DNA from 4 places in the Kitasatospora sp. NPDC028961 genome. Region 2 is predicted to be linked to each of the others. Evidence: riboswitches for the same ligand, from Rfam matches in the RefSeq annotation. Region 2 holds a riboswitch; each other region holds the start of a gene.

Evidence for each region. Region 2 has a riboswitch for cyclic di-AMP ahead of ACZ4UX_RS30885 (transglycosylase family protein). Riboswitches for the same ligand answer to the same signal wherever they lie in the genome.
Region 1: linked by a shared signal. The riboswitch ahead of ACZ4UX_RS27565 (glycoside hydrolase family 16 protein) and the one ahead of ACZ4UX_RS30885 (transglycosylase family protein) in region 2 are both predicted to bind cyclic di-AMP.
Region 3: linked by a shared signal. The riboswitch ahead of ACZ4UX_RS08440 (C40 family peptidase) and the one ahead of ACZ4UX_RS30885 (transglycosylase family protein) in region 2 are both predicted to bind cyclic di-AMP.
Region 4: linked by a shared signal. The riboswitch ahead of ACZ4UX_RS24090 (transglycosylase family protein) and the one ahead of ACZ4UX_RS30885 (transglycosylase family protein) in region 2 are both predicted to bind cyclic di-AMP.

What each region holds. Positions count from the first base shown of each region.
Region 1 is NZ_JBVHVO010000021.1:28,824-33,636, forward strand. It holds gene ACZ4UX_RS27550 (TetR family transcriptional regulator) at 11-631, shown strand; gene ACZ4UX_RS27555 (alpha/beta hydrolase) at 908-2,050, shown strand; gene ACZ4UX_RS27560 (MoaF-related domain-containing protein) at 2,159-2,488, opposite strand; cyclic di-AMP (ydaO/yuaA leader) riboswitch at 2,893-3,057, shown strand; gene ACZ4UX_RS27565 (glycoside hydrolase family 16 protein) at 3,062-4,342, shown strand; gene ACZ4UX_RS27570 (hypothetical protein) at 4,453-4,813, opposite strand, start outside.
Region 2 is NZ_JBVHVO010000028.1:16,052-20,864, forward strand. It holds gene ACZ4UX_RS30880 (DNA polymerase III subunit gamma/tau domain-containing protein) at 1-1,303, opposite strand, end outside; cyclic di-AMP (ydaO/yuaA leader) riboswitch at 1,730-1,854, shown strand; gene ACZ4UX_RS30885 (transglycosylase family protein) at 1,841-3,133, shown strand; gene ACZ4UX_RS30890 (hypothetical protein) at 3,307-3,507, shown strand; gene ACZ4UX_RS30895 (LacI family DNA-binding transcriptional regulator) at 3,567-4,586, opposite strand; gene ACZ4UX_RS30900 (glycoside hydrolase family 13 protein) at 4,612-4,813, opposite strand, start outside.
Region 3 is NZ_JBVHVO010000003.1:216,081-220,893, reverse strand. It holds gene ACZ4UX_RS08450 (NYN domain-containing protein) at 1-563, shown strand, start outside; gene ACZ4UX_RS08445 (C40 family peptidase) at 776-1,819, shown strand; cyclic di-AMP (ydaO/yuaA leader) riboswitch at 2,143-2,296, shown strand; gene ACZ4UX_RS08440 (C40 family peptidase) at 2,307-3,455, shown strand; gene ACZ4UX_RS08435 (C40 family peptidase) at 3,681-4,739, shown strand; gene ACZ4UX_RS08430 (hypothetical protein) at 4,772-4,813, shown strand, end outside.
Region 4 is NZ_JBVHVO010000015.1:44,310-49,122, reverse strand. It holds gene ACZ4UX_RS24095 (cytochrome P450 family protein) at 1-868, shown strand, start outside; cyclic di-AMP (ydaO/yuaA leader) riboswitch at 1,143-1,315, shown strand; gene ACZ4UX_RS24090 (transglycosylase family protein) at 1,321-2,247, shown strand; gene eno (phosphopyruvate hydratase) at 2,503-3,789, shown strand; gene ACZ4UX_RS24080 (FtsB family cell division protein) at 3,933-4,418, shown strand; gene ACZ4UX_RS24075 (DUF501 domain-containing protein) at 4,390-4,813, shown strand, end outside.

The DNA.
Region 1 (4,813 bases), on a different contig from region 2:
GCTGAGTGCTGTGATCGGACGCCCCACCCTGAACCAGCGCCGCCGTGACACCACCCGGCTGGAGATCGCCCGTACCGCCGCCGCGCTCTTCGCCGAGCGCGGGGCCGAGGCGACCACCGCCGAGGAGATCGCGCTCGCCTCCGGCATCTCGGTGCGCACCTTCTACCGCTACTTCTCCGTGAAGGAGGACGCCGTCGCCCCGCTGCTGGCGGCCGGCGGCCGGCGGTGGGTGCTGCTCTTCGCGGAGAGCTCGGCCGATCTGCCGGTCCGCGAGGCGCTGGAGCGTTCGGCGGTCGAGTCGCTGACGCCCACCGACACCCCGGGCGTGGAGGCCATGCACTGGACCCGCGACCTGCTTCGCGATCCCCGGCTCGACTCGGTCTGGCAGCGCGTGCACGCCGACTCGGAGGAGCGGCTGCGCGCGGTGCTCACCGCCCGCTGCCCCCGGGGCACCGACGAGCTGGAGATCCGGCTCGCGGCCGCCGCCGCGACCACCGCGATCCGGGTGGCGCTGGAGGAGTGGGCCTTCTCCGACGCCCCCGCCGCCGGGCCGGGCTCGCCCCAGGAGCTGGGCGCCCGGTGCATGCGCGAACTGACCGCCGGTCTGCGCCTCTGGAGCAGCGTCAGCTGACGCGACCTCAGCCCGGCCCGCCCGCCGCACCGCCCGCCACACCGCCCCTCACTCCGCTCGTGCCGGCCCGTTCTCCCGGCGTCCCGGCACTGCCCCGGCCGCCATACCCGCTGGTCGGCGGGTCCACGGGGGCCCGGCGGGCCGCTAGGGTTGTTGATCGCGCCTCGGTGCTGGCTTCCGTGGTGGACGGGGGAACCGGGGCGGCCGTTCCGGTTGTCCTGACAGTTGTCCTGCCAACGGGGACGGGGGAGTTCGAGGCGTGGGAGCAAGTAGGACATGGGTCTGACGAGCCACAAGGTGCTGGCGCTGACCGTATTGATCGCCGTCGTGATGATGGCCGGCACGGTCTGGCTGTGGCCGAGACTGTCGAAGACGACCTGGCAGGCGGTGCTCGGCCGGATCGGCGCGCTGCTCGCCACCCAGCTCACCGTGCTCGCCGCGCTGGGCCTGGTGGCCAACAACTACTTCGCCTTCTACAGCAGCTGGGACGATCTGCTCGGCACCGGCGACAACGGCCCGGTCGTCATCCAGAACAAGGCGGACGCCTCCGGGCGCCTCCAGGTGGAGACCATCGGGCACGCGTCGGTCCAGGGCGGCGGGGCGCTCGGTCGCGACCCCAAGCAGTCCGGCGAGATCCGCGAGGTCCGGATCGACGGCGCCGGCACCCGGCTCTCCACCGACGGGTACGTCTACCTGCCGCCGCAGTACTTCCAGCCGGAGTACGCGCAGAAGCAGTTCCCGGCGGTGATCGTGAGCACCGGCTTCCCCGGGATCGCGAAGAACCTGGTGACCCGGCTGAACTACCCGGGCGCGGCGCTCAAGCTGCTCCAGGAGGGTCGGATGCAGCCGACCGTGATGGTGCTGATGCGCCCCTCGCCCGCACTCCCGCAGGACACCGAGTGCGAGGACATCCCGGGCGGCGCGCAGTCGGAGACGTACTTCACCAAGGACGTCCCGGCCGCGATCCAGGCGACTTACCGGGTCTCCTCGGACCCGCAGGCCTGGGGCTTCATGGGCAACTCGACCGGCGGCTACTGCGCCCTCAAGCTCGCCATGCGGCATCCGGAGGTCTTCCCGACCGCCGTCTCGCTCTCCGGCTACTACCAGGCCGCCGACGACCCGACCACCGGCGACCTCTTCCGGGGCAGCCAGCAGCGTCGCAACGAGGCGGACCTGATGTGGCGGCTGAAGAACCTGCCGCAGCCCGAGGTGTCCGTCCTGCTGGCCGGGACCAGGGAGGGCGACGGCGACTACCGCCGGGACACCGAGGCCTTCGTGGCCGCCGCGCACGCGCCCATGAAGGTCTCCTACAGCATGATGAAGACCGGCGGCCACAACTTCGAGACCTGGAGCAGGCTGCTGCCGTCCTCGCTGGAGTGGCTCTCCCAGCACCTCAAGGTGCCGAGCCACACGGTCTGACCGCCGCCGGGCCCGCCCGCCCGGCCAGAACGCCCGGATACCAGCGCGCCAGGTCACCAGGACGCCAGGTCACCAGGACGCCCGGTCACCGGCGGCCCCGGACCGGCCTCAGGCCACCGGCTCCAGCGTCCCGGTGTGCAGCTCGCCGACCCGGCCGCCCTCGCCCTCGTACGTCCAGAACGCGCGCACCGTCAGCCTGCCGAGGTCCATCACGTGGCTGACGGTGATGCCGCTCTGCTCGGTCCAGCTGACGAAGTACAGCTCCGGCCCGATCTCGGCGATGTGCAGCGCGACGTCCTCCCACTGGCCCGCCGACTCGCCGAGGCCCTCCCAGCGCAGCCGCTTGCCGTCGGGCGAGTAGGCGTTGCGGAAGGCCGCGCCGTTGTCGACCTGGAAGAGGTAGGTACGGCCGGCGAAGGCGGGCAGGGGCGCGGTCATGGCGGAGCGGGTCCTCGTCTCTCGTCTGTGCGGTACGGCTGGACTCCCAACCTATCCGACCGGCCGACCTTCGCGGCGGACATGCGGGCACCCGGCCACGGAGCGGACACCGGGCCGGCGCCGCGCCCGCCCCGGCGCCGCGCCCACCCCGGCCGGACCTCCGCCACCCGCTCGCCGGCCCGCCGCCGACCCCGTCGGCCGCCCCGGCCGCGCCCCACGCCCCGCCCCGCCTCCAACTGATCAACTTCCCCGGTGACTTGATCCACTCCGGACGGCTCCCACTGTGAGCTGCGCGACAACGCCCCCCGTCGGCTTGTCGACATTCGAGCGGCCTGCCTAGCCTGCACGAGTCCGTCTTCGCGGACCCCGCCGTCGGGACGCCGAGTCCTGTCCACCCGCCGGTCGGCATTCGAGCACCGCAGCGGACGGGAGCGGGGGACCCAGGTCAGTGCCCGGCCCACGCGCTCGCGCGTGCGGACCGAGGCTAGGGGTGAAGCCGCTCCCACAGGCGGCCGGGCAACCTCAGCCCGAACCCGACAGCTCACCTCGCAGGCGTCTACAGAGGACACCGCCATGCAGAAGCCTGCCCGGCGCGCGACCCCGCGCCACGCCCGCCCCGCCCACCGAGGCCGCAAGGCCGCCTTCGCCGCCACCGGAGCGCTCGCCATCAGCGGCGCCGGCCTGCTCGGCGTCCCGGCGCTCAGCGGCGCCCAGGCGGCCACCGCGCCGACCGTCACCCAGGACAGGCTCGCCCCGGCCACCATGGTCGCGGGCAAGGCCACCACGGCCGCGCTGACCGTCCACTCCTCGTCCTGCTTCACGGCCAGGACCGTCGGCGTCGGCGTCCGCGACGCGGCCGGGCGCAACCTCGACTTCCCCGGCAACGTCTCCAACGCGCAGATCTGCCCCAGCGGCCTGTCGATCACCACCGGTGCCCGCACCCTGCCCGCCGGGACGTACACCCAGTTCGGCTTCTGGCAGGACCTCGGCGGTACCTGGCACAACCTGCCCTCGCGCCAGCTCGCGGTCTCCGACCCGACCGTCGCCCCCGCCCCGAGCCCGACCGCCACCCCCACCCCCAACCCCACCCCGACGCCGTCGCCCACCGCGACCGCGACGCCGTCGCCCACCGCCCCGGCCCCCACGACGCCCGCGACCGGCGCCCCGGTCGCCGGGAAGTCGCTGACCTGGTCGGACGAGTTCAACGGCCCGATCGCCTACGGCTCGCGCTGGACGGGTGACAAGAGCAGCGCCTACCACTACGGCAACCACAACCCGGACGACAACAAGCTCGACTGGCTGAACAAGAACAACGTCTCGGTGGCCGGCGGCGTCGCCACGTTCACCGCCAAGCCGGGCGCCAACACGCTGGAGAACGGCAAGAAGTCCTGGGACACCGGGCTGCTCACCACCGAGTACTCCAGCGAGGGCTTCCAGGTGAAGACCGGCGACTACGCCGAGACCCGGGTCAAGCTCCCGGCCGGTACGGGCGCCTGGCCGGCCCTGTGGACCTGGAAGAACGGCAACGGGGAGATCGACTCCTTCGAGTACCACCCCGACAACCCGAACCTGCTGGAGCTGACCAACCACGTCAACCCGGGCCACCTGTACTACACCGACGCCAAGGCGATCGCGAAGGACGGCTGGGTCACCATCGGCACCCACTACGGCGCCACCTCGGTCGACTGGTACGTCAACGGCACGAAGGTCTTCTCGGACGGCAAGGGCGTCGGCGCCAACTGGTCCGCGTACCTGATCCTCAACCTGTCCCTGAGCGCCGGGCAGTACCACGCCGCGCCGCAGGGCACGGCCCCGATCACCTTCGCCGCGGACTACGTCCGGGTCTACCGCTAGGCCGATCGGCGCCCGGTCCGGACCGGAACGCACCCGGCCCGGTCCGGATCAGGACAGCCGTACCGCGCTGAGCCGTCGAGGCCCAGCGCGGTACGGCCGGTCCGGCCCGGTCAGAGGTCGTCGGGGGGCTCGATGATGCGCATCGTGAACGGCAGCTTGTTGTTGTCCGGGTTCCGGTCGTCCGCACTGCTGACGGCGACGTAGCCGCCGTTCAGCTCGCCGTAGGGGACGTTGGCGCCGACCTTCAGCGGGATCAGTGCCGTGGCGCTGTCGAGGTTCGGCAGGCCGGCGGGGAAGTGGCAGCGCACCCGGTGGCCGTTCTGGAACACGGTGCAGTTCTCCGGGTAGAACGGCTCCTTCGGCGTGACGCCCTCCGGCAGGGTGACCACCACGGTGAACGGCGAGGCCGTCTTGTCCGGGCCGCGGTTGCCGATGAAGGCGTGCAACGTGACCATGCCCTCCGGCACGACG
Region 2 (4,813 bases):
ACTCGTAGACGATGTCGTCGGAGGGCTGCTGCGGGGTGCGGGTGTCCGGCGGGCCGTCCCACCAGTAGGCGTCCTCCCAGGTGTCGTGGCTGATGCAGCTGCGGAAGGTGATGCCGTGGCTGGCGTGCGGGACGAAGGCGTGGCTCCCCGCGTCGCGGACCACCAGGCCCTCGACGACGGTGCCCCGGGTGGTGTCGCCCAGCATGTGGAAGTGCAGCCCGTACCGGCCGAGCACCGGGGCGGTCACCGGGGCGCTGCCGTCCGGGCCCTTCCAGGACTCCGCGGTGTCGGTGCGCGGGCCGACCCAGCGCAGCGCCGCGTGCCGCAGGTCGGCCCGGCGGGAGGTGGTGAGGTGGACGTGGGCGCGGCCCTCGGCGGTGCCCTCGATCCGCACGCTGCGGGTCAGGTTGAGCACCTCGGCGCCGACCGTGACGCCCCCTCCGGCGGCCACCCGGGGGTGCGCGTACGTCAGCGGCGCCTCCAGGGTGACGGTGGATCCGCTGACGGACCGGACGACGGCGAGGTCGTAGCGGGTGGAGAAGCCGTCCTCGCCGGGCGGACCGGTCGGGGTGACGGCCAGTTCGTCGCCGGGCAGCCAACCGGTGGGCGACGCGGCCAGGCTGACGGTGGTGTCGCCCGCCGCGAGTGCCCGGTCGGCTCGCACCCAGGCGGTCTTGGCCGCGCCGTCCAGCCGCAGGTACCCGGCGCCGGTGACCCAGAGGCCGACGTCGGTGTCGACCACCTTCATGCCGTCCCCCCGGAAGCGCCGCTCGTCGACGGCGGGGAAGCGCACGGTGTGCACGGCGGCGCCCTCGGGGGCGAGCGCGAGGGTGCCGCGGATCTCGACGTTGCCCGCGGCGGCGAGGGTGAGGCTGCGGTCGGCGGCGAAGGTGAGCGCACCGCCCGGCTCGACCAGCAGCGAGCCGATCGCGGCGTCGGTGTCGAGCAGCACCCGGTCGGTGATCCGGACGGCGCTCTGCGGTCCGGGTACCCGGCCGCCCCAGCCGGCCTGGTCCGACCACGGGCGGCCGCCCTGGTCGGGGGTGGGCGCGGGGGCGGCTCCGGCGGTGGGCTGCCCGGGCGCGGCCGCCCCCTCGGCGGGGGCGCCGTCGGTGGCGCCCCCGGGCGTCCCGGAGGGCGACGCGGCGCCGTGCCGGTGCGCCGCGGCCGGGTCGGCCGCTCCCGGCTCCGTGGCGGGGTCCTCCGGGGCGGCGACGGGCGCGGAGCGGCCGTCCAGGGAGCGCCGCAGCGCCTCGCCGCCGACCGCCGCGAAGACCGTGCCGACGGCGAGCCAGCGCAGCATCGTCCGCCGGGGCAGGGGAGTTCGGGGCTCGGCGGGCGGGATGTCCGCTCTGCGGTGTTTTGCCCGGCGGTGCGTCCCACGTGGCCGCTCGGCCGGCGCACCGGCCTCCGGACCCTCGTCCATGGCCATCGCTGCGAAGCCCTCCCCCCAGACGGCCGCGTCGGTCCTGATGCCCTGAAGCATAGGCAGTTGCCGTGACTCCGACGGGCGTTGCTCGAAATCGGTCATTTCTGATCATGGTGGACAGCCATTCAGCACGCTCTTCATAAACTGTGATGACCGTCACACATGTTTGCGGTTTGAACTTAAGTCTGCTTAACGTGCTCCCCGTTCGTGGCCACACGGACCCAGCCCACCCGCAACGCCGAGTCCTGCCGTCGGGTGCGCTGGCAGCGCAGAACGCACCACGGCAGGAGCGGGGGAACCACAGGTAAGTCGCCCGGGACCGGTTCGTACCGGTTCGGGGCTAGGGGTGAAGCCGCGTCCACAGCGCGGCCGGGCAACTCCAGCCCGAATCCGACAGCTCACCTCGCAGGCGTGGGAGAGGACCGCGTCACCATGCTGCCCACCAACGGCACCCGCCTGTCCGGCCGCACCCGCCGAGCGATCGCCACCCTCGGCGTCGTCGGTATCGGCCTCACCATCCCCTGCCTCACCGCCGGCTCCGCCTCGGCCGCCTCGGTCGCCACCTGGGACAAGGTCGCCCAGTGCGAGAGCACCGGCAACTGGAGCATCAACACCGGCAACGGTTTCTACGGCGGCCTCCAGTTCACCAACTCCACCTGGGCGGCGTTCGGCGGCACCAGCTACGCCGCGCGTGCCGACCTCGCCACCAAGGACCAGCAGATCGCGGTCGCCGAGAAGGTGCTCGCCGTCCAGGGCCCCGGCGCCTGGCCCGTCTGCTCCGTCCAGGCCGGTCTGACCAAGGGCGGCACCCCGGCCGCCGTCGACACCGCGACCGCCGCCAAGCCGGCCGCCCCGAAGGCCACCCCGGCCCCGGCGCAGACCCCCGCCCCCGCCGCCAAGCCGGCCGCGCCCAAGGCCGCCCCGAAGGCCGCCGAGGCCCCGGCCACCGCCGACTCCGCCCAGCAGTCGCAGGGCCGGAACTGGCAGCAGTACCGCCAGGACGCGCAGGCCTCCTCCGACTACACCGTGGTCGCGGGCGACTGGCTCTCCTCGATCGCCGACAAGAACAACGTCCAGGGCGGCTGGGAGCGGCTCTACGAGCTCAACCGCGGCACCCTCGGCGACGGCCCGCACGTCATCTACCCGGGCCAGCACCTGAGCCTGGGCGACCGCGCGAAGACCCGGGCCTCGGACGAGTCCGGCCAGGGCTTCGACTGGTTCAACCGCTCCTCGGGCGCCACCGGCAAGGCCGACGGCTCCACCGCGACCGCCACCAAGCCGGCCGCGCAGACCCAGGCTCCGGCCGCCAAGCCCGCCGCCCAGGCGCCGGCCCAGGCCGCCACGGGCAGCATGGCCGCCGCGGTCTCCTTCGCCCAGTCGAAGGTCGGCCAGGCCTACGTCTACGGCGGTACCGGCAACGGCGGTTGGGACTGCTCCGGCCTGACCCAGGCCGCGCTGCGCGCCGCGGGCGTCTCCGTCCCGCGGGTCGCCGCCGACCAGGCCGCCGCCAGCACCCACGTCTCGCTGGACGCCCTCAAGGCCGGCGACCTGCTGTTCTGGTCCAACAACGGCCAGGACTCGGGCGTCTACCACGTCGCGCTCTACATCGGCGACGGCAAGTACGTCGAGGCCGCCAACCCGAGCGTGGGCGTGCGGACCCAGACCATCGCCAACTGGGCCCCGGACTTCGCCGGCCGGGTCTGATCCCGCGCGCGGTCCGCACGCGGTCCGCACCGTCCGCCGCAGCCCCCGGGGGGAGTCTGGTCGCTCCTCCCCGGGGGCTCCGGCACGCCCGCGCGCGGGACGGCGCGGGCCCGGGCATGGCCAAACCCGGGCCCGGCGGGCATGCTGCTTCTCCGCACCCGAGGAGGAGTCACATGGCCCAGGTCACCGTCACGCTCGACGCCAATCTCGCGATCGACGCGATGATGCTCTCCGGCACCAGGAACCCGCAGGACGCGGTGGAGCTGATCCTGCGCGACTACCTCGCCCGGGGGCGGCGCACCGAGAGCCGGACCGGCGAGGCCGCCGACGGGCAGCGGACCGGGCAGCAGCGCCCGACCGCGCAGGAGGGCTGAGGGCGGACAGGACGGGGCCCCGGAGGACTGGATCGTCCTCCGGGGCCCCGGTCGTCGTCTCAGCGGGCGCAGGCGCCCGTGGAACCGCGCATCACCAGCTCCGGCTGGAACATGAACTCACCGCGCTGGGCGGCGTTCGCGCCGACCTCCTCCAGCAGGGCGTCGACGGCGGCGGTGGCCATCGCCTCGACCGGCTGGCGGATGGTGGTCAGCGGCGGCTCGGTGAAAGCTATCAGCGGCGAGTCGTCGAACCCGACCACCGAGACGTCCTGCGGAACGGACAGCCCCCGCTGGCGCACCGCGCGGATCGCCCCGAGCGCCATCATGTCGCTGCCGCAGACGATCGCCGTACAGCCCTTGTCGAGCAGTGCGCCGGCCGCCGCGTGCCCGCCCTCCACGCTGAACAGCGTGTGGTGGACGAGCTCCCGGGCCTGTTCCTCGGTCCGGCCGAGGACCTCCCGCAGGGCCGCCGTGAAGCCCTCGATCTTCCGCAGCACCGGGACGTACCGCTTCTGCCCGACCGCGAGGCCGATCCGCTCGTGGCCGAGCTCGGCCAGGTGCTGGACGGCCATCCACATCGCGGCCCGGTCGTCCGGCGAGATGAACGGCGCGTCGATCTTCTCGCTGAAGCCGTTGATCAGGACGAACGGCACCTGCCGGCCGGTCAGCCGGGCGTACCGGTCGTGGTCGGCGGTGGTGTCCGCGTGCAGGCCGGAGACGAACACGATGCCCGCCACGCCCCGGTCGACCAGCATCTCCACCAGTTCGTCCTCGGTGGAGCCGCCGGGCGTCTGGGTGCAGAGCACCGGGGTGTACCCGTGCCGGCTCAGCACCTGCTCGATCACCTGGGCCAGCGCGGGGAAGATCGGGTTGCTCAGTTCCGGGGTGATCAGCCCGATCAGTCCCGCACTGCGCTGGCGCAGCCTGGTCGGCCGCTCGTAGCCGAGCACGTCCAGCGCCGCCAGCACGGTCTGCCGGGTGGCGGCGGAAACGTTCGCCTTGCCGTTGAGTACGCGGGAGACGGTGGCTTCGCTGACCCCCGCCTGCGCCGCGATGTCTGATAGTCGCGCCGTAGTCACGGTCCCAGAGCCTATTGCAACCACGTCAGACCGCCCACCAGTCGGTGCTGTCCGGTCCGAGAACCGCTTCGCCGCCGGCGTCGGCGGCCTCCGGCGCGGCGTCCGCGGAGGACAGCAGCAGCCGGCCCGGCGCGGGTATCCGCACCGGCTCGGCGGTGGTGTTCACCGTGCAGACGAAGGAGCCGCGACGGAAGACCAGGGTGCCCTCGGGGCTCGCCAGCCACTCG
Region 3 (4,813 bases), on a different contig from region 2:
TGCTGGACACCGTGCTGCAGTCGGCGCAGGGGCTCCAGCGGGAGCTGGCCCTGCCGGTCTCCCAGATCCGCCCGGCCGACCTGGTCGAGGCGGTGGTGCCGGGTTCGGCCTCGCCGCACGACGTGGCGCGGCGCGGGCTGGCCGAGGACGACCCGGCGCTGCTGGACCAGCTGCTGGCGATCCCGCAGGTCCACCTGGTGGTGGACGGCTACAACGTGACCAAGACCGGCTACCCGGCGCTCCCGCTGGAGCAGCAGCGGATCCGGCTGCTGGGCGGGCTGGCGATGCTGGCCCAGCGCACGCAGGCGGAGGTGACCTGCGTGTTCGACGGCCAGGACCTCGACGTGCCGGTGATCCTGGCGCCGCCGCGCGGGGTCCGGGTGCGGTTCAGCCGGACCGGGGAGACCGCCGACGAACTGATCCGCCGCCTGGTGCGGGCCGAGCCGCAGGGCCGGCCGGTGGTGGTGGTCTCCACCGACCGGGAGGTCGCGGAGGGCGTGCGGAAGGCGGGCGCGCGCCCTGTAGCCTCGGTGCTGCTGCTGAACCGACTGGCCCGGCCCTGACCTCGGCCGGGGGCCGGCCGGCAGGAGATGACGCCTGGTCAGCGCCCGGTTTGCGGGGATGTGTGGATCCCGTGAAGTCATGGCGGGGAGCGGGAGTTCACGCCATCGGGGGAGTGGCGCAAAGCGTGGATCTTCACTAGGGTCTGGCGTCAAACCTATTTTCCGGATTCTCACTCGTTCGGGTGAGTCCGTTGGAAGAAGGAGCCGGTCACTTGGCCACCCACCGCCGTCCCAAGCAGTCGAGCCGTGCACGGGTCACCGTGCTGACCGCTGCCGCTGCGACCGCGGTCGCCCTCTCGGCCCAGGTCAGCGCTCACGCCGCGCCCAGCCCGTCCCCCAAGAAGGAGGACGTGAAGGCGCAGGTCGACCAGCTGCAGGAGGAGGCCGAGCAGGCCACCGAGAAGTTCAACGGTGCCAAGGAGCGGGCGGACCAGCTGCGCAAGCAGGCGGACCAGCTCCAGGACCAGGTGGCTCGCGGCCAGGACCAGATGACCCAGCTTCAGGGCGGGCTGGCCGAGGTGGCGGCCGAGCAGTACCGGACCGGCGGCATCGACCCGTCCGTCCAGCTGATGCTCGCCTCCGACCCGTCCGGCTACCTGGACAAGGCCGCCAGCGTCCAGCAGGCCAGCTCCAGCCAGACCGAGGCGCTCAAGGGCCTGCAGGACCAGCAGCGCCGGCTGGACCAGCAGAAGGCCGAGGCGGCCGCCGTCCTCGCCTCGCTGGACAGCACGACCAAGGACCTGAACCAGTCCAAGGCCGAGGTCAACAAGAAGCTCAAGGAAGCCCAGGATCTGCTGAACTCGCTCAGCGCCGCCGACCGGGCCGCGCTGAAGGCCGCCCAGCAGCAGGCCGACCGGGCCTCGCGCGGCAGCGAGCGCACCGACCTGAGCAGCCTGCCGCAGGGCAGCGGCTTCGCCGGGCAGGCCGTCGCCAACGCGATGAGCAAGCAGGGTTCGCCGTACGTCTGGAGCGCGGTCGGCCCGAACTCCTTCGACTGCTCCGGTCTGATGGTCTGGTCGTACGCGAAGGCCGGCGTCTCGCTGCCGCGCACCTCGCAGGCGCAGGCCAACTACGGCTCGAAGGTGGCCTCGCTGGCCGACGCCCAGCCGGGCGACCTCATCATCTACCGCCCGGACCGCAGCCACGTCGGGATGTACATCGGCAACGGGATGGTGGTCCACGCGCCGCACACCGGTGACGTGGTGAAGGTGATGAAGGCCGACGCGATGCCGATCAACGCGATCCGCCGGGTCTGACGGACCGACATGCCCACGGGCCGGGATCCGGCCCTGTGATCCGCGCCACCCCCGGAACCGGGGGTGGCGTCGGTGTCTGCGGCCGCATCATGACAAACGATCAGCTCCATGTGGGCGCGTGATCACACCCGGTCATATTCACAAATGAACTTGGATATTCTTCCGGCATTTTTCTGACAAGGATTTGAACGGATCACGGTTCTGTTACTAGGGTCATGCCTCGAACCACCGCACAGTCGATCACCCAGCAGGGGTGGCGGCGGAGGTTTACCGCCGAGTTCGTGAAGCAGCGGGGCAGAGCATCTGCCCGTCGGGGAGTCCAGTAGTCGGGGGCGCTGTGGAACGGAGCCGGGGAACCATGTTCCTCCGGGGTGAATCGGCGCCAGGTCGACCGTCGTGCGGTCGGTGAGGCGTCGTAGGGCACGCTTCCGGCCCGAACCCGTCAGCTCACCCGGTAGGCGGACGTAGGAAGAAGGAGTCCGCCTTCGTGGCGTCCCATCGTCGTCCCAAGCCCGCCGGCCGCGCCCGGGTCTCGATTCTGACCGGTGTCGCTGCTGCGGCGGTCGCGCTCTCCGCGCAGTCCGGCGCCCACGCCGACCCGACGCCGACCAAGGATCAGGTCAAGGAGCAGATCGACCAGCTCAACGAGCAGGCCGAGCAGGCCACCGAGAAGCTCAACGGCGCCCAGGCCAAGCAGCAGGAGCTGCAGAAGCAGGTCGGTGAGCTGCAGGACAAGGTGGCCCGTCAGCAGGCCGCGGTGACCGAGGCCCAGGGCGGTCTCGCCGAGATCGCCGGCGAGCAGTACCGCAACGGCGGCATATCGCCGACCGTGCAGCTGATGCTCTCGTCCAGCCCGGACAGCTTCCTCAGCCAGGCCGGTGCCATCAACCAGGCCGGCAGCACGCAGTCCGGCGCGCTGAAGGACCTCCAGGAGCAGCAGCGCAGGCTCGACCAGGACCGCAACGAGGCCCAGGGCAAGCTCGGCGAGCTCGAAGCCACCACCCAGCAGCTGAAGGCCTCCAAGGAGGAGGTCCAGGGCAAGCTGGCCAAGGCCCAGGACCTGTACAACTCGCTGTCCGAGCAGGAGCGCCAGGCGATGCGCGCGGCCGAGGAGAAGGCCGCCGCCGAGGCAAAGGCCAAGGCGGACGCCGCCAAGGCCGAGGCCAAGTCCAAGGCGGATGCCGACCGCGCCTCCCGCGACAACACCCGCGACCAGCTGCCCGCCCCGTCCTCGCCGGCCGCCAAGCCCGCGGCCGCCGCGCCGTCCGCGCCCGCCGCCAACGGCTCGCGCGCCGCCGCCGCGATCGCCGCCGCGGAGAGCAAGCTGGGCGCCCCGTACGTCTACGGCGCGGCCGGTCCGAGCTCCTTCGACTGCTCCGGCCTGACCAGCTGGGCCTACGCCCAGGCGGACGTGTCGCTGCCGCGCACCTCGCAGTCCCAGGCCACCGCCGGTACCAACGTGGGCACCAACATCGCCAACGCCCAGCCCGGCGACCTGATCATCTACCGTGCGGACCGCAGCCACGTCGCGCTCTACGTGGGCGGCGGCCAGGTCATCCACGCGCCGAAGCCCGGCGCGAACGTCCGGTACGAGACCGCCAGCATGCTGCCGATCTCGGCCATCGTGCGCGTCTGATCCGACGTCTGCTCCCGCAGGCCCGGTCTCCCCTCGCGGGAGGCCGGGCCTGCGGCTTTCATGCCGGACCGTGCTGATGTCCGATTGCGGGTCAAATATTCGGGTTGGGAGGGGTTTGGACTCGCTCGCCCGGACTCGCTAACGTCTGCCACCGGACTCCCGCTCGACAGCCGCCCGCACCGGTGCGGCGGCGGGGCCGGGTCGCAGGATCGGAGTTACCGTCGTATGGCCGTGCACCGCCGTTCCCCCCTGCCGGGCGCGTTCGCCCGTGCGCTGGTGCTGACCGCCGCGGCCACCACCGCGCTGGGGGTGGCCACGGGGGGTGCCGCCCAGGCCGCCCCGGGCACGCCGGACGGGCCGTCGAACCGCAAGGACGTCAAGGCGCAGGTGGAACAGCTGTACGACGAGGCCGAGCAGGCCTCGGAGAAGTACAACGCCGCCCTGGACGTCCAGCAGCGCCTCCAGCACGAGACCGGCACGCTCCAGCAGCAGGTCGCCGTCGCCCAGGGCGAGCTCAACGAGCTCCGCGGCGACCTCGCCACCGTGGCCGGCGCCGAGTACCGGGGCGGCGGGATGGCGCAGACCGTCCAGCTGATGCTCTCCACCGACCCGGAGGGCTACCTCTCCAAGGCCCGCAGCCTGGACCAGGCCGCCGAGCGGCAGAACGAGACGCTGCACGAGGTGGTGGCCCGTCAGCGCCGGCTCGACCAGCGCCGGACGGAGGCCTCGATGAAGCTCTCCGAGCTGGAGGAGACCCGCCGGGCCCTGGCCGAGAGCAAGCAGCAGATCCAGCAGCGGCTGGCCAAGGCGCAGCGGCTGCTCAACAGCCTGGGGGCGGGCGAGCGGGCCCGGATGGTGGCCCAGGACGCCCGCGAGGCCGAGCAGCGGGCCACCCGCGGCACCGACCGCCTCGACCTGGGCACGGCCCCGCCCGCCTCCGAACGCGGCGCGGCCGCGCTGGCCGCCGCCGTGCGGATGATCGGTTCGCCCTATGTGTACGGATCCGCCGGGCCCCGCGCGTTCGACTGTTCCGGTCTGATGTACTGGAGCTGGCGGCAGGCCGGAGTGACCCTGCCGCGCACCTCGCAGGCCCAGGCGTACGCCGGCCGGCGGGTCAGCATCTCCGACGCGCGACCGGGAGACCTGGTGATCTTCTACCGGGACAGGCACCACGTCGGCATGTACGCCGGCGGCGGGGTGATCGTGCACGCCCCCTACCCGGGCGCCAAGGTCCGCTACGAGAGCGTCAACGCGATGCCCGTCGCGGAGGTGATCCGGCTCTGAGCCGGCCCGTCCCGACCCCTCCCGCCGATGCCGTGACACGCCGCCGCGCACTGTCCCGGCGCGGGGCCCTGCTG
Region 4 (4,813 bases), on a different contig from region 2:
CGCGGAGCGCGGCTCCGCGGACCTGATCCACGAGTTCGCCTTCCCGCTGCCGATCTACGCGATCTGCGACCTGCTCGGCGTGCCGGCCGAGGACCAGGACGACTTCCGGGACTGGGCGGGCATGATGATCCGCCACGGCAGCGGGCAGCGCGGCGGGGTGGGACGCGCCGTCAAGCGGATGCGCGCCTACCTGGCGGAGCTGATCCACCGCAAGCGGGCCGATCCCGGCGACGACCTCATCTCGGGGCTGATCCGGGCCAGCGACCACGGTGAGCACCTGACCGAGAACGAGGCCGCGGCGATGGCCTTCATCCTCCTTTTCGCCGGGTTCGAGACGACCGTGAACCTGATCGGCAACGGCACCTACGCCCTGCTGCGCAACCCCGGGCAGCGGGCGCTGCTCCAGGACTCGATCGCCCGCGGCGAGACCGCGCTGCTGGAGACCGGTATCGAGGAACTCCTGCGCTACGACGGTCCGGTGGAGCTCGCCACCTGGCGGTTCGCGACCAGCCCGCTGACCATCGGCGGCGTGGACATCCCGGTCGGCGATCCGGTGCTGGTGGTGCTCGCGGCGGCGGACCGGGACCCGGCGCGGTTCGCCGACGAGAACACCCTCGACCTGGCCCGGACGGACAACCCGCACCTCGGCTTCGGGCACGGCATCCACTACTGCATCGGTGCTCCGCTGGCCCGGTTGGAGGGGCGCGCGGCGCTCACCACCCTGCTCACCCGGTTGCCCGATCTGCGACTCGCCGCCAACCCGGAGGAGCTCCGCTGGCGCGGTGGCCTGATCATGCGTGGACTGCGCGATCTCCCGGTGGAATTCACCCCCGAGAAGCCCTCCGCGGTACCGGTGGACGGGCTCTGAGCAAATCCGTCCGGCGACCCCCGGCGGTGTCTCGATCTCGTCGCGCCGAGACCTCGACACGCTGACGGGGTGTCGCCGACACGCCTTCGCAGCGGGTATGAATCAGCATCAAACCGGACATAGCCCTGTCGTTGGTAGGCGATCGGCCACGCGCCGTAATTTATGTGTGATACCTGCGATATGAGCTTGTTATTGATGTGAGGATCTGTCTACCCTCCCTGGAGTTCGCAGCTGCGGACCTCGTGCGCGGAACGCCGAATCCTGCCCGCCGCGTTACGGGAAACCGACCAGAACCCTTGGGCAGGGGCGGGGGAACCAGGTTTGTTGCCGTCCCCCACGGCTTGGGGTGAAGCCGCCCGCGCGGGCAGAAGGCGTCCGCGTCGTGCGGCCGGGCCACCTCCCGGTCCGAACCCGACAGCTCACCTCGCAGGCGTGCGGAGAGGGACTTCCCCATGCTCTTCGTCGGAACCGGCCGTCACCGTCGTCGCACCCAGACCGAGAAGGCCATCGCCGTTGCCGGCGTGGCCGGCGTCGGACTCGCCCTGCCGCTCCTCACCGCCACCGGCGCCTCGGCCGCCCCGGCCTCGACCTGGGACGCGGTCGCCCAGTGCGAGAGCGGCGGCAACTGGGGCATCAACACCGGCAACGGCTTCTACGGCGGCCTCCAGTTCACCTCCAGCACCTGGAAGGCGTTCGGCGGCACCTCGTACGCGCCGCAGGCCCACCAGGCCAGCCGGGCGCAGCAGATCTCGGTCGCCGAGAAGGTCCTCGCCTCGCAGGGGCCGGGCGCCTGGCCGGTCTGCTCCCAGAAGGCGGGCCTGGCCAAGGGCGGGGCCGCGGCCTCGGTCGACACCTCCTCGGACGCCGAGCCGACGGCCGCCGCCAAGCCGGCCCAGTCGAAGCCCGCGCCGAAGCCGGCGCAGAAGCCCGCCCAGAAGCCGGCCCAGCAGCAGGCCCCGAAGCCCGCCGCCCAGCAGCCCGCCCAGCAGGACGACCGGGCTCCGGGCTTCGCCGGCCAGCCCGGCTGGGACGCCGACGCGAAGGTCTTCTGGTACCAGAGCGACGGCGCCTGGTACTGGACCAGCCACCAGAGCGTCTACCAGCAGTACGCCGGTCAGCAGGCCGCCCAGCAGACGAGCGGGTACGCGGGCCAGGACAGCCGCCCCGCCGCCGCCCACGGCGCCCCGGCCGCGGCCGCTCCCGCCGCCCAGCAGCGCACCGGGCACGGCTACACCGTCCAGTCCGGTGACACCCTGTCGACGATCGCCGCCGCCCAGGGCGTCGAGGGCGGCTGGCAGACGCTGTACGACGGCAACCGCGGCACCGTCGGCACCGACCCCAACCTGATCCTCCCGGGCCAGCAGCTCGACCTCGGCTGACCGCCCGTGTGGTGACTCCCCGTGCGGTGACGCCACGAAGGGGGCCGGTTCGGCCCCCTTCGTCCGCATCCGGCCGCATTTCGTGGGACAACCAGGTGAACTACCGGTGGGTAGCCCGGCCACACGCTGAGACGGGACCGAGGTCGACGTGGTCCCGGGAGCCCGTGCGGTTAGGCTCTGGTCGTAACGACTCCGCAACCATCCGGCCGACAGCACCCATCGTCAGCCGAACCTGCTTCCGCTAGGAGATGCCTCGTGCCGTCCATCGATGTCGTCGTAGCCCGTGAGATTCTCGACTCGCGTGGCAACCCCACGGTCGAGGTCGAGGTCGGCCTCGACGACGGCAGCACCGGCCGTGCCGCTGTCCCGTCGGGTGCCTCCACCGGTGCCTTCGAGGCGCTGGAGCTTCGCGACGGTGACAAGAACCGCTACTTCGGCAAGGGCGTGGAGAAGGCCGTCCTGGCCGTCATCGAGCAGATCGGCCCCGAGCTGGTCGGCTACGACGCCACCGAGCAGCGCCTGATCGACCAGGCCATGCTCGACCTGGACGCCACGCCGGACAAGTCCTCGCTCGGCGCCAACGCGATCCTGGGCGTCTCCCTCGCCGTGGCGCACGCCGCCTCCGAGGCCAGCGACCTGCCGCTGTTCCGCTACCTGGGCGGCCCGAACGCCCACGTCCTGCCCGTCCCGATGATGAACATCCTCAACGGTGGCTCGCACGCGGACTCCAACGTCGACATCCAGGAGTTCATGATCGCTCCGATCGGCGCGGAGTCCTTCTCCGAGGCCGTCCGCTGGGGCGTCGAGGTCTACCACACCCTCAAGGGCGTGCTGAAGGAGCGCGGCCTGTCCACCGGCCTCGGCGACGAGGGCGGCTTCGCGCCGAACCTGGACAGCAACCGCGAGGCCCTGGACCTCATCACCGAGGCCATCCAGAAGGCCGGTTACGTGCCCGGCCGGGACATCGCGCTCGCCCTGGACGTCGCCGCCTCCGAGTTCTACCAGGACGGTGCCTACCAGTTCGAGGGCAAGGCGCTCTCCGCTGCCGAGCTCATCGAGTACTACGCCGAGCTCGTCGCCGCGTACCCGCTGGTCTCCATCGAGGACCCGCTGGACGAGTCGGACTGGGACGGCTGGAAGGCCATGACCGTCAAGCTGGGCGACAAGGTCCAGCTGGTCGGCGACGACCTGTTCGTCACCAACCCGGCCCGCCTGGCCAAGGGCATCGAGACCGGCACCGCCAACGCGCTGCTGGTCAAGGTGAACCAGATCGGCTCGCTGACCGAGACCCTGGACGCCGTCGAGCTGGCCCAGCGCAACGGCTACCGCTGCATGATGTCGCACCGCTCCGGTGAGACCGAGGACGTCACCATCGCCGACCTCGCCGTCGCCACCAACTGCGGCCAGATCAAGACCGGCGCCCCGGCCCGCTCCGAGCGCGTCGCCAAGTACAACCAGCTGCTGCGCATCGAGGAGATCCTCGACGACGCGGCCGAGTACGCCGGCCGCGGCGCGTTCCCGCGCTTCCGCTCCGCCGAGTAGTAGCCGCGCGGCCGAGCAGTCGTCGGCCCGGGCCCGTCACGAGGGCCGATCGCGCCCAGTAGCGCAAGCCTGACCGGTGCCCCGCCGTTCACCCCGTAGGGTGGACGGCGGGGCACCGTCGCGATCAGGAGGGGACACGGGAGATGGCAGGCTGGAGGATCCCGGGCTTTGCCGCCCGGCCTCGCTTCACGAGCCGGGCGACCGTCCTCGTCCTGGTGCTCTGCTCCCTGGTCGCGATCCTGGCCTACCCGACCAGGCAGTTCATCTCCCAGCGTTCCGAGATCTCCGCCCAGCGGGCGAAGGCCGAGCACGCCCGGCAACAGGTCGAGCAGCTGCGCCGGGAGAAGACCCGCTGGCAGGACCCGGAGTACGTCAAGGCGCAGGCCCGCAGCCGGCTGCACTACGCGATGCCGGGGGAGACCCCGTACATCGCGGTGGATCCGGCGGGCCGGGGCGCCACCCAGTCCTCCGCCGTCCCGCCCGCCCCCTCCGACGGCGCGGCCAAGGCCGCCAAGCCCTGGTACGCGAGCGTCTGGGACTCGGTGGACGCCGCCGACACCGCCGCTCTCGCCCCGCCCTCTTCACCCGCCCCTGCCCCTGCTGGAGCCAGCTCCCCCCATGACCACTGAGAACCACCCCTCTGTCTCCGACACCGACGTCGCGGCCATCGCCGCCCAGCTCGGCCGGGTCCCGCGCGGCCTGCGCTCGGTGGCGCACCGCTGCCCCTGCGGCAACCCGGACGTCGTGGAGACGGCCCCCCGGCTCGCGGACGGCACGCCGTTCCCGACGCTCTACTACCTGACCTGCCCCAAGGCCGCCTCGCTGATCGGCACGCTGGAGGCGGACGGCGTGATGAAGGAGCAGACCGCCCGGCTCGCCGAGGACCCGGAGCTGGCCGCCGCCTACCAGAAGGCGCACGAGGACTACATCGCGCGCCGCGACGCCATCGAGGTGCTGGAGGGCTTCCCCAGCGCCGGCGGCATGCCGGACCGGGTGAAGTGCCTGCACGTGCTGGTCGGCCACT